DNA from 3 places in the Parendozoicomonas sp. 2304DJ65-17 genome. Region 1 is predicted to be linked to each of the others. Evidence: predicted binding sites of a transcription regulator. Region 1 holds the regulator's gene; each other region holds the start of a gene.
What was found. Region 1 encodes PhoB, which activates phosphate uptake and scavenging genes when phosphate is short. Its sites were predicted from a motif close to TGTCATANNNNTGTCANA; they were not measured.

Region 1 (4,219 bases):
CGGTACATTTCTGCTGTTGTGGCCAACACTCTGGGCACTCTGGCTGGCAGCTGATGGCTGGCCGGACTTCGGCCTTTTGATTATCTTTTCCCTGGGCACACTGTTGATGCGTTCCGCAGGGTGTGTGATTAATGATTTTGCTGACCGCAACCTTGATGGTCACGTAAAACGCACCCAAAATCGCCCCATGGCAACAGGCAAGATTTCAGAGAAAGAAGCGCTGCTGCTCTTTTCTGTATTGCTGGGGGCTTCTTTTCTTCTGGTTTTAATGACAAATACCTTAACCATTCAGCTCTCATTTGCCGGTGCTGCTCTGGCGGTTATTTATCCGTTTATGAAGCGGTTTACTAACCTTCCACAATTTGTGCTCGGAGCGGCTTTTGCTTGGGGAATCCCAATGGCCTGGGCTGCACAAACTGAAACGGTTGCTCCTACTGCCTGGCTAATGTTTGCCGGATGTTTGTTGTGGATAGTCGCTTACGATACTCAATACGCAATGGTAGATAGAGACGATGACCTGAAGATTGGTATTAAATCTACCGCCATTCTTTTCGGTAAATATGACAATCTGATCATTCAGGTTTTACAGGGACTCACTCTGGGAATACTGGTTATTACCGGATTGATTACCAGCTCCGGGGTTGCTTACTATCTTGGCCTTGCCGGAATGACTGGAGTGTTTTTCCACCAGCGTCGTATGACCCAGAACCGAGACCGTGACGAGTGCTTCAAGGCCTTTCTTTCAAACCACTGGGCTGGGCTGGCTGTTCTTACCGGCATTATTGTTGATCGCTGCCTAACCGTATAAATGAATCCAGAACTTTCCCGACAGCTGGCACCTTACCTCCCCGATGGTACAGAATCCCTTTGTGTCAGCTGGCTGGTAAATGACAATATTCAGATGCGCATTTCACGCCCTAGAAAAACCAAACTGGGGGACTTCAGACCAGCCACTCGTGGATTACCCCACAGAATCAGTGTGAACTGTAACCTTGAACCGGTGCAGTTTCTTATTACTTTCGCCCATGAGGTTGCCCATGTGCATACCTGGAACCAATACGGAAGAAAGGTGGCTCCTCATGGTGAAGAATGGAAAGCCAACTATCGCCAAAAGCTTCATGAACTTCTTGCGTTGGAGGTTTTGGATGAGCAAACAACACACGTCCTTCAGAAGCACAGCATCAACCCTAGAGCCAGCAGCGGTCACGACAACCATCTACAGTCTCTAAAAAAACCGGTGAATGGTAAAACCCTGAATGATTTATCTCCGGGGGATACCTTTCAGATAGAAAACAAAAAAACCTTCAAAGTTATAAAAAAACTGCGAAAGTACTGGGTTTGCGAGGAGCCTTCCACGAAGCGCCATTACAAAGTTCTTGGTACTCTCCCGGTCGTCCTTAAATGACCATAAAAAATAACTAATTTCGTGCTTATAAGTTTCTGTCATTTAACTGTAACATTGAGGCGTTGTAATTCTCAGGGCAGATCCTAAGGGGGAATCTTCTGAGCCATGACAACAACCAGCAAAATTCTCATAGTCGACGATGAAGCGCCAATCAGAGAGATGATCGTCGTTGCTCTAGAAATGGCTGGTTATCACTGCCTTGAGGCAGAGGATGCCAGAACGGCTCACGCCTTAATCGTGGACCAAAAGCCAGACCTTATTCTTCTGGACTGGATGCTTCCAGGAGTTACCGGCATTGAGCTGGCCCGACGCCTTAAGCGTGATGAGCTGACGTCTGCTACCCCCATCATTATGCTCACCGCAAAAAGCGAAGAAGATAACAAGATTCAGGGGCTGGAAAGTGGTGCAGATGATTACATCACCAAACCTTTCTCCCCACGAGAGCTTGTTGCACGTTTAAAAGCTGTTTTACGCAGAACCGCGACTGCTGGCCAGAGCGAACCTATTGAGGTTCTGGGCGTAATGCTCGACCCAATCAGTCATAGGGTATCCATTGATGGCGCCCCTGCTGAAATGGGACCAACTGAGTACCGCTTACTCCAGTTTTTTATGACTCACCAGGAACGGGCTTACACCAGAAGTCAGTTGCTTGACCATGTGTGGGGGGGTAATGTTTACGTTGAAGAGCGAACAGTTGATGTACACATTCGTCGCCTGCGCAAAGCTCTCGGCAATGATCATGAGAAACTGATCCAAACGGTAAGGGGCACGGGATACCGTTTTTCCATGAAGGTATAACCGGAGTTTTCGGCCAGAGGCCGAGCCGGATACACAATGGATTTGTTGACATAATAAGACCGGATAAAATGTGAACCATAACTGGCAAATTGAAGTTATTAAGCGCCTGGTTCTGATGCTGGGTGCCTGTCTTGGGATTGGACTGTTAACCGGACAAACCCTTCCTATTATCTTGATCGGCTGCGGAGCCTATCTTGTCTGGACTCTGAAAAATGTTTTTCAGCTGATTAGCTGGCTGGAGATTTCCTCCTCGTCCTCTGAACTTATAGAGCCTCCCAACGGCCATGGCCTTTGGGGAGAAATGTTCGACGGCATGTACCGCCTGATGCGTAAACAGGAACGTGCACGCAACCGACTTAAAGCAGTTATTAATCGTTTCCAGCAATCCACAACTGCTCTTAAAGATGCGGTTGTTCTTACGAATGACCAGGGCCAGATCGAATGGTGGAACCCAGCAGCCGAGCATATTCTCGGTCTACGTAATCCTGATGATGTAGGTCAGCAGATTACCAACCTGATTCGACACCCGCGCTTTGCACGTTATTTTGAAAGTGAGTCCTATCAGGAACCATTAATGCTCCCTTCTCCGGTTTCTGCCGAGAAGAGGCTGCTCTACTCCATCACAATTTATGGTCCAAACAATCGCCTTCTGGTTGTGCGGGATAACACCCGGGTATTCCAGCTTGAGCAAATGACAAAAGACTTTGTTGCCAATGTTTCTCATGAACTGAGAACACCGTTAACTGTGATTTCAGGTTATGTGGAAACACTTTCCGACAGTCTTGTTTTAATGCCTGAACCACCTCCTCCAATGCTGCCTAAAGCTCTTGGCCAAATGCAGAGTCAATCAGACCGAATGGCAAATATCATTGAGGACTTGTTGATTCTTTCAAAACTGGAAACAGCCGATAGTCTGCAGGATCTCACTCCTATACCTGTTGCTGAACTATTGGATGATATTGCAAAAGATGCACGATCCTTTAGCGGAGAAAGAGGTCATACGATTGAGGTGTCCTGTAAATCAGGAACTGAAATACTGGGCAACGAGAAAGAACTTCGCAGCGCTATTTCAAATCTTGTATTTAACGCCGTTAAATACACGCCGAATGGTGGTTCTATTAAGTTGAAGTGGGTTGTTGAGCTTAATACTGGCTACCTGTCAATCAAGGACAACGGCATCGGTATTGAGCCTCAACATATTCCCCGCCTGACAGAACGCTTTTACAGAATAGACAAGAGCAGACACGCATCAACCGGAGGCTCAGGACTCGGCCTCGCAATAGTTAAACATGTGCTGCTCAGACACGATGCAACGCTAATGGTAAAAAGCAGACCAGGAAGAGGAAGCAGTTTTACCTGTCACTTTCCTCAAAGTCGCTTAGTAAGAAAGGCTGCTTAATAAGACTCAGCGCGATTCGATGATGCAATCCGACCTTTCTTTGCCGGTGCGCTGCAGATAATCCTGAAAGATTTTAGGAGCTCGGCCAGTCAGTGAACCTTCCCACTGATGGACACTGCCATCACCATCCTGATATTCAAACAGGAAACGTTTGATATTGCGTTTTTTCTTTTCGCCAGGCATCGTCTGACCGAAATCTTCAAGGGAAACACCACGCTCTTCCATAAGTTTACGAATAGCATCAATGCTGTTCTTCTTTTCTTGAAGCTTCTCTTTTTCTGCACTGACAGCTTCGCGTTTTTCTTCCAAAACATCCTGTAATCTGGAAACGATTCTTTCCAGATCTTCAACGTGCACATCCCGGAACAACCCGCGCATACGGGTTTTGCTGCTCAAGCGGTGCATCACTTCCTCGAATATATTCACGAATCAGACCCTCGCTTTGACACAATAAAGGCGATTGAAAAATAGGTAATAGATTCCAGACTGACAACTGCAAATCATTTTATTTTCAGATTTTAAAAACAGGAATGGATAAGGCCATATTCCCATTTTTAATAACCATAATATATTCTGCAGTGCGACTGCGCCTTTCATTGTTGCAGCAGTGTTTATTG
Region 2 (4,219 bases), on a different contig from region 1:
GGAAGCTCGCTACAATTTCTGGGAGGCGGCTACCTGCCCGGGTAATTGCCATATACAACAGGGTGACCAGCATTCTCATACTCCCCACAGACCATGGAAGTCTGCCAGCCAGTTTGTAGTCGGCAACCTCAATGAAAGGTTAGGGCTTATAGACACGCTGAGTAGCTCTTTAACAGACACGGTTCTAGTTACAGACCTCTCAGGACCAGAAGATGTTGAACCTTTGCTTGATGATCTTATGCTGCAGATATCTGACTTGCAGGATGCACTGCAGTCACAGTACCCCGACGATGCAGAGCGAATTGCCATTCTGGAAAACTGTTTAATAAATTGGCAAAAGAACATTATTCAAACACTTGAGGAGAAGTATTCCCCCGAACTGTTAGAACAGCTGGATAACTGCCTTGAAGAGAACTTCCAAATTCTGATTCTCAGTATGAAGGAAACAAAGCACGAACCTTCGGAGGATTCAGACGAAAGAGTCCACTCTAGTGAAAATCATAAGCATAAATCCAAGCGCCGTCACCACAGATCAAGAACCCACCGAACGCCAAGGTTTTATATCCAGCCACAAGAAAGTGTTCAGTGCAGTCGTCACGCGATCAATGCGTTTCATCAAGAAAGCATTCTTCCGTATCACGAGCAGTATGAAAATATGGAAGCGCTTAAGATGTATAACGTTATGCAAGGACTTGAAGCACAAACTGGAAAAAACCGCCCTCTGGTTATGTTCCAATACGCTTTGACTGCCATTGACCGAGATGAGCAACACGCACCACTTCCCTATAACAGACCCAACCCTACATGCTTCGATGATATGCCTGTTAAACGTCTAGTGCTGTCTATAACTGGCCATCATGTCTGCTTTGTCAGAGGGGAGAACGATGAGTGGTACTTGCTGAATAGCTTGAGAAAGCGGGCCAAGAAAATGAACCCATCCGCATACATAGCAAAGCATCGGGAGTTCTATTCTGAGGAAGAGATCTTAAGAATGAGCACTACAGAACAGGGGAATAACCCCGCTGTTGCTGTTATATGTGAAGACATCGGACAGCCCTACGATGAAGGTGAAGGTGTACGTATAGGGCGCCCCACCCAATAAAAACAAAAGGCCGATGTCAGAGACACCGGCCTTTTGCCTTCAACTGTTTGAACCTAATTACAGACCCAGAGCAGCCATTTGCTTTTCAACAACCTTGGAAGGCAGTGGGATGTAACCATCCTTCACAACAACTTCCTGACCTTGCTGAGAGAGAACCAGCTTAAGGAACTCACGCTCGATTGGAGCCAGAGGCTTGTTAGGCTGCTTGTTCACGTACACGTACAGGAAACGAGACAGTGGGTAAGAGCCGTTTACAGCGTTGTCTGGATTAGCTTCTACGAAAGGAGTACCAGCTTTCTTGGTCAGAGGTACAGTACGAACGCTGGAAGTCTTGTAACCGATGCCAGAGTAACCGATACCGTTCAGGGAAGCGGATACAGACTGAACAACAGAAGCAGAACCAGGCTGCTCGTTTACGTTGTTCTTGTAGTCGCCCTTACACAGAGCTTTCTTCTTAAAGTAACCGTAAGTACCGGATACAGAGTTACGACCGTACAGCTGAACGTCACGACCAGCCCATGGCCCACTCAGACCAGCATCGCCCCAGGAATTGATAGCTTTGTCGTTGCCACACTTCAGAGTTGAAGAGAAGATCGCGTCAACCTGAGCCATGGTCAGACCCTTGATGGGGTTATCCTTGTTTACGAATACTGCCAGAGCATCGATAGCAACAGGAACGGCAGTAGGCTTGTAGCCAAACTTCTTCTCGAATGCAGCCAGTTCCTTGTCCTTCATCTTACGGCTCATTGGGCCGAGGTTAGAAGTACCTTCAGTCAGGGCAGGTGGTGCAGTAGAAGAACCAGCAGCCTGAATCTGGATGTTTACGTTAGGGTAAGTGCGCTTGAAGTCTTCAGCCCACAGAGTCATCAGGTTAGCCAGAGTATCTGAACCAACGCTGGACAGGTTACCGGAAACACCGCTGGCCTTAGTGTAAGTTGGGATGTCTGCATCCACCTTACTGGCTTGGGCGTTGAAAGAGACGCTGGCAGCTGCCAGAGTCAGAGCAGTCGCCATACTCTTCAGAGAGAGTGACTTCATAATCATTGTTAGCTCCCAGTGTGTTTGTCTGTTTTTATGTACATCTTGATACGGGAATCAGTATCAGCACCTTTGATGACAAATATATGAATGGTTTGTTACAGAAATACTACAGCGGAAAAATTGCGAGAGTTGAGGGCACTTATTCTTCCAATTCACCTTAAACACTCTGGTAACTAGCAGTATACTGCGCCCCATAATAATAACGAACATGCGGAGCGTTTACGTGTCAGCGTTTTCACACGGTGCCCGACAAATCATAAGATCTATTGATAATTTTACAGAAACGACCGGCCGCCTTCTTTCCTGGTTAAACATCGCACTTATGATCACAATCTGCGCCGTGGTCTTTATTCGTTATGTGCTGAATCTCGGTTCCATCGCTCTTCAGGAACTGGCTGTTTATATCCATGCAACCATCTTCCTCGGAGCCTGTGCCTACACATTGCGGCACGATGGCCATGTACGTGTCGATATTTTTTACAGAAAATTCAGCCCTCGTACCAAAGGCTTGATTGATGCCAGTGGCTCAATCCTGTTTCTGATACCAGTTTGCCTGTTTATCGGGTTTATGAGTTGGGAATATGTTGAAAGATCCTGGGCTTTAAAAGAAACCTCTCACGATCCGGGCGGCCTACCGGCAGTGTTTCTTCTGAAGAGTTTGATTCTGTTTCTGGCTGGCACGCTTCTTATTCAAGGTGTCGCCGAGTTCCTGCGCGGTTTGCTGGCTTTTACCAATCACAAAACACCTGAACACCCTGAAAAACATCTGAAGGAGGCAGCATGATGGAATACATGCCTCTGTTTATGTTTGCCGCCATCTGCCTTGTTTTGATGGCAGGTTATCCGGTTGCTTTTTCTCTGGCAGGTACAGCTCTCGCTTTTGCCGGATTCGGAGTCTTAACCGGTACCTTTGAAGCGACTTTCTTCAATGCTCTACCCAGCCGTTTGTTTGGGGTAATGACAAACCAGACTTTAATGGCTGTTCCGTTGTTCGTACTTATGGGCGTGATGCTGGAAAAGTCCAGAGTTGCAGAAGACCTTCTGGATAATATGGCCCGCCTGTTTGGACGCCTCCGTGGTGGGCTGGGGGTTTCTGTAACTCTGGTGGGAATGCTGCTGGCCGCCAGTACCGGTATTGTTGGTGCCACAGTTGTGACCATGGGACTGCTTTCTCTGCCAACAATGTTGCGCAGAGGGTACGACCCTGCTTTAGCGACCGGAACAATTTGTGCAACCGGTACACTCGGGCAAATCATTCCTCCATCAATTGCACTGGTTCTGCTGGGAGATGTTCTCTCCAGTGCTTATCAGCAGGCTCAACTGAAGCAGGGTATCTTTTCTCCCGACACAGTATCCGTTGGTGACCTGTTTGTTGGTGCCCTGATTCCCGGGCTGATTCTGGTAGCGATGTACATTACGTATCTACTTGTTATCAGTTTCTTGAGGCCTGAAAAGTGCCCGCCAGTGGATGAGAGTGATCTGGAGGTTTCACTGTCTGGCCTGCTGAAAAGCCTTGCTCCACCGATGGGTCTGATTGCTGCAGTACTGGGTTCAATTCTCACAGGTATTGCGACTCCCACCGAAGCTGCTGGTGTAGGTGCATTGGGCGCCAGTCTTCTAGCTCTTATTAAACGTCAGATTTCGTTTGCCCAACTTTCTGATGTTGTCACCAGCACCACACGCATTACCTGTATGGTGTTTATGATTCTGATTGGAGCCTCTATTTTCTCACTGGTATTCCGAGGATATGGCGGCGAAGAACTCATTCATTCTCTCTTTGAAAGCCTGCCCGGTGGTGTGTTTGGCGCCACTCTGGTTGTTATGCTGGTGATCTTCGCACTTGGTTTTATTCTCGACTTTATTGAGATTACTTTTGTAGTAGTTCCCATTGTTGGCCCTGTATTACTGGCAATGGGGCTTGACCCTGTATGGCTTGGCATTATGATTGCCATAAACTTGCAGACATCATTTTTGACACCACCCTTCGGGTTTGCGCTGTTTTATCTGCGAGGCGTCGCCCCGGAGACAATAAAAACAACAGATATTTATCGTGGCGTGGCTCCGTTCATTGTCATT
Region 3 (4,219 bases), on a different contig from region 1:
TAAAGAGTCAGTTTCAGGCAACAACTGCCAGAACTTCCACTTCAAAGACCAATACAGAATATGGAGGGATGGAGCCGGCACCGTTTGCGCCGTAAGCCAGATCCTGAGGGATAAACAGCTTGAACTTGTCGCCTACAACCATCAGCTGCAGAGCTTCAACCCAGCCTGCGATAACGCCAGTTACAGGGAACTCAGCTGGATCATTACGGGCAACGGAGCTGTCGAAAACAGTACCGTCAATCATGGTGCCGTGGTAGTGAACACGAACAGTGTTGTCTTTAGAAACAGCTTCACCGTCGCCTTTTACCAGCACTTCATACTGCAGACCGGATTCAGTGGTAGTTACACCTTCACGGGCAGCGTTATCAGCCAGGAAAGCGTTACCAGCAGCGATAGCGTCGGCAGATTTGGCTTCAGCAGCTTCCTGCATTTTCTTGGTGATAATCTGGAAAGCTTCGTTGATAGCTTCCGGAGCAACGGCCATCTCTTCACCGTTCAGGGAATCCGCCAAGCCTTGCTGTACAGCAGCGATGTCCAGGCCTTCGAAAGTCTGACGGGCAAGCTGGTCACCCATTTGACGACCGATACCGTAGCTGGCTTTTTGTTCCATGGATTCGTATTGAGACATTGACAACACTTCGTTTTGTTGGAAAAGCCCGGAGTCTGCTGGAAACAGACCATAAATACAAGATCAGGGGGCATCTGCAGGGAAGGGGAAAGCGGCAGAGCTACCATTCAAACCCAAAAGGAAGCATTTCAATGGCAGCGCCCGGTTGATACATGCTAAACGATACTAACCAGCATCCAAATCAGATACCGGAATATTTAAAGCTATTGCAACCCCCTCCCCATAGGCTTTATCGGCCTGCATACAGTGGCAGATATGGCGTAACTGTATTTCTTCAGGTGCATCACCAATGGAGCGGGCAGTGTTTTCAAACAATAACTGTTGTTGCTCAGCAGACATCAACCGGAACAAATTACCCGCTTGGGAGAAATAATCTTTATCTTCGCGATGATCCCAGTGCGCAGCAGCACCACTCAATTCGAGAGGCGGCTCACCATGCTCTGGTTGCTCTTGCCACTCTCCTTCACTATTGGGCTCGTAACCAATAGTACTGCCATAGTTGCCATCCACCCGCATCTGACCATCACGGTGGTACCCATGTACCGGGCAACGGGGCGCATTCACAGGAATAGAATTATGGTTCACGCCCAAACGGTAACGCTGGGCATCACCATAGGAAAATAATCGCCCCTGAAGCATTTTATCTGGAGAGAAACCAATACCAGGAACAATGTTGGCGGGATTAAACGCAGCCTGTTCCACTTCAGCAAAATAGTTTTCAGGGTTGCGATTCAACTCCAGAACACCAACATCCATTAGCGGATAGTCTTTGTGGGGCCAAACCTTGGTCAAATCAAAGGGATTATAAGAAACCTTTGCAGCATCAGCTTCTGGCATTACCTGAACCTTAAGATTCCATTTTGGATAATCGCCAGCTTCAACACTTTCAAACAGATCTTTCTGGTGGCTTTCCCGATCTTTACCAATCAACTCTTCTGCTGCTTCATCGGTCAGGTTTTTTATACCCTGCTGAGACTTCAGGTGGAACTTCACCCAGAAACGCTCATTATCCGCATTAATAAAACTGAAAGTATGACTGCCAAAACCATGCATATGGCGATAGGTTGCAGGAATGCCACGATCACTCATAACAATGGTGATTTGATGCAGAGCCTCTGGCAATGCCGTCCAGAAATCCCAGTTATTTTTGGCGCTGCGCAAATTGGTTTTTGGGTCACGCTTCACCGCATGATTGAGATCCGGAAACTTCAGTGGATCACGAAGGAAAAATACAGGCGTGTTATTTCCAACAAGATCCCAGTTGCCTTCTTCCGTATAGAACTTTACGGCAAAACCGCGAATGTCTCTTTCCGCATCAGCGGCACCACGTTCGCCAGCTACAGTTGAGAAGCGGACAAAGAGATCAGTTCTCTTACCAACCTCTGAAAAGATTTTCGCCTTGGTAAATTTGGAAATATCGTGAGTAACAGTGAATGTACCGTAGGCGCCCGAGCCCTTGGCATGCATACGCCTTTCGGGAATAACTTCCCGGTCAAAATGCGCCAGTTTCTCTAAAAACCACACATCCTGCAGAAGTTGAGGACCTCTGGGACCAGCCGTCATTACATCTTGATTATGGGCGACCGGGCAACCAGTGACTGTTGTAAGTTTTTTACCAGCCATCAATAACTACCCCTTTACCTTGCTTACCGGATCAAAGAGTCCCTGATGACATAGCCGATCATCAAGGACATAGAATTTCCTCATCTGAAAAAGGATAGACGGATTTCAAAATCCGCACCCTGTCACAAAAATGAAACAAAAGTTGATTGAGCAACACAAAATACGACACATGTCATATTTCATGACCTCTCCTCAACCGATAGTATTGCCGCCCCTGCAAAAGTGACAAATACAAATAAATTTCACACAACAAAGAAGAAGTAGCAGTATGAAATACAAGCCTACCAAAGGCATTCTTACCGCAGGCATTCTGGCAACCTCTCTTGCCATGCCAGCTATCAGCCAGGCGGCCGCCAAGAATGTCATTCTGATGATTGGTGACGGTATGGGTATTCAGCAGGTTGGCCTGCTGGAAACCTATGCTAATCGTGCTGAAAGCTCACCATACAATGGCGAAATGACAGGTCTGGCCAAGATAGCCAAACACGGCAAAATTGCCCTGTCCCGAACCAGCCCTATCGATACACTTGTTGTTGACTCTGCCTGTTCAGCAACACAGCTTGCTATCGGCGAACCAACTCTTTCAGAAGTTATTGGCATTGATGCTGAAGGTAATCCAACCGAAACCATTCTGGAACTGGCCGAAAGTTATGGTATGGCAACCGGTCTGATTTCTGATACCCGCGCCACACATGCAACACCCGGTGCTTTTGCCGCCCACGTTGCTCACCGCAGCATGGAGAATGAAATTGCGGTACAGATGATTGACAATGATGTGGACGTTATCCTCTCTGGTGGTGCACGTCACTTCCTGCCTCGGAAAGTGAATGATAAAGGCAAAGCCTACAACACCTGGGTTCGCCGAACTGAAGGTGCATTCAGCGTAAAATCCAAGCGCACTGACAATGTCAACCCTCTGAAGAACGCTATCCGTGCAGGTTATAAGACAGCTTTCACTTGGGAGCAGATGGAAAAGGTTCAGGAAGGTAAACTGCTGGGGCTGTTTGCCAGCTCTGCCATGATGAATGGCATCGACTGGGAAGAGACTAAAGACACCCCAACCGCACGTACCCAGCCAACTTTAAAAGAGATGACCATGAAGGCACTGGACATCCTTTCTCAGGATGAAGACGGTTTCTTCCTGATGGTTGAAGGTGGTCAGATTGATTGGGCCGGTCATGAGAATGACGCAGGCTCCATGCTTCATGAAATGCTGAAGTTTGATGAAACTGTTAACTACGTTTACGAGTGGGCCGCTCAACGTGGCGATACACTCGTTGTGGTAACAGCTGACCATGAAACTGGCTCTTTTGGCTTCTCTTACAATGCCAACAACATCCCTGATGTGGACTGGAGCAAGCCTGGTTCTGCCTTCGAGGGCCTGGGTTACCAGCCTCAGTGGAACTTTGGTGATCTGGATATTCTAGACAAGCTGGCGAACCAGAAGAAGTCTTTTGCTCATACCTGGTATGAGTTTTCAGACCTTGATCCCAGCGAACAGACGGCTGCTCGCCTGGCAGAAATGATGAATTCCTACAATGATTTCAATGTCACAGTTGAAATGGCCGGGCAGGTTCTGGCCACCGAAGCCAATGAGTTCTTTGTTGAGAACCACAGCTATCTGGGCGCCAAAACCTTCCCGAAAATTAATGACTTCAAGTCTTTCTATGTTTACGGCGAAGAAAACCGTGCTGACCTGATGGGTCGTGTTATGGCACGTCAACAGCACACTGTCTGGGGAACCGGAACTCACACTGACACCCCAGTTGGCGTCTTTGTTTATGGCCCACGTGGTGATAAGCGCAAGTTCAAGGGCATCATGAGCCACCCAGAGGTTGGATCAGCCCTGAAAAAAGTTATTACCAGTTACTAATACATAGCTGATAAATAAGAAAACCGGTCGTTTTCGGGCGATCGGTTTTTACCGTTCACTGCTTGTACGACCATTTTGATGAACAACACATTTAA

Region 2: ACY2RR_RS22660 (PstS family phosphate ABC transporter substrate-binding protein) is a predicted target of PhoB. The motif match lies at 2,237-2,254, and genes of this name have one in related genera.
Region 3: ACY2RR_RS09485 (alkaline phosphatase) is a predicted target of PhoB. The motif match lies at 2,372-2,389, and genes of this name have one in related genera.

The regions. Positions count from the first base shown of each region.
Region 1 covers NZ_JBYVJV010000007.1:220,619-224,837, forward strand. The annotation lists gene ubiA (4-hydroxybenzoate octaprenyltransferase) at 1-808, shown strand, start outside; gene ACY2RR_RS17795 (hypothetical protein) at 809-1,405, shown strand; gene phoB (phosphate regulon transcriptional regulator PhoB) at 1,511-2,203, shown strand; gene phoR (phosphate regulon sensor histidine kinase PhoR) at 2,274-3,602, shown strand; gene ACY2RR_RS17810 (H-NS histone family protein) at 3,609-4,028, opposite strand.
Region 2 covers NZ_JBYVJV010000013.1:76,333-80,551, forward strand. The annotation lists gene ACY2RR_RS22655 (hypothetical protein) at 1-1,102, shown strand, start outside; gene ACY2RR_RS22660 (PstS family phosphate ABC transporter substrate-binding protein) at 1,160-2,140, opposite strand; gene ACY2RR_RS22665 (TRAP transporter small permease subunit) at 2,466-2,927, shown strand; gene ACY2RR_RS22670 (TRAP transporter large permease) at 2,924-4,219, shown strand, end outside.
Region 3 covers NZ_JBYVJV010000003.1:16,904-21,122, reverse strand. The annotation lists gene bamJ (BamJ family beta-barrel-assembly machinery protein) at 14-628, opposite strand; gene ACY2RR_RS09490 (catalase) at 794-2,251, opposite strand; gene ACY2RR_RS09485 (alkaline phosphatase) at 2,520-4,124, shown strand; gene ACY2RR_RS09480 (DUF3299 domain-containing protein) at 4,203-4,219, shown strand, end outside.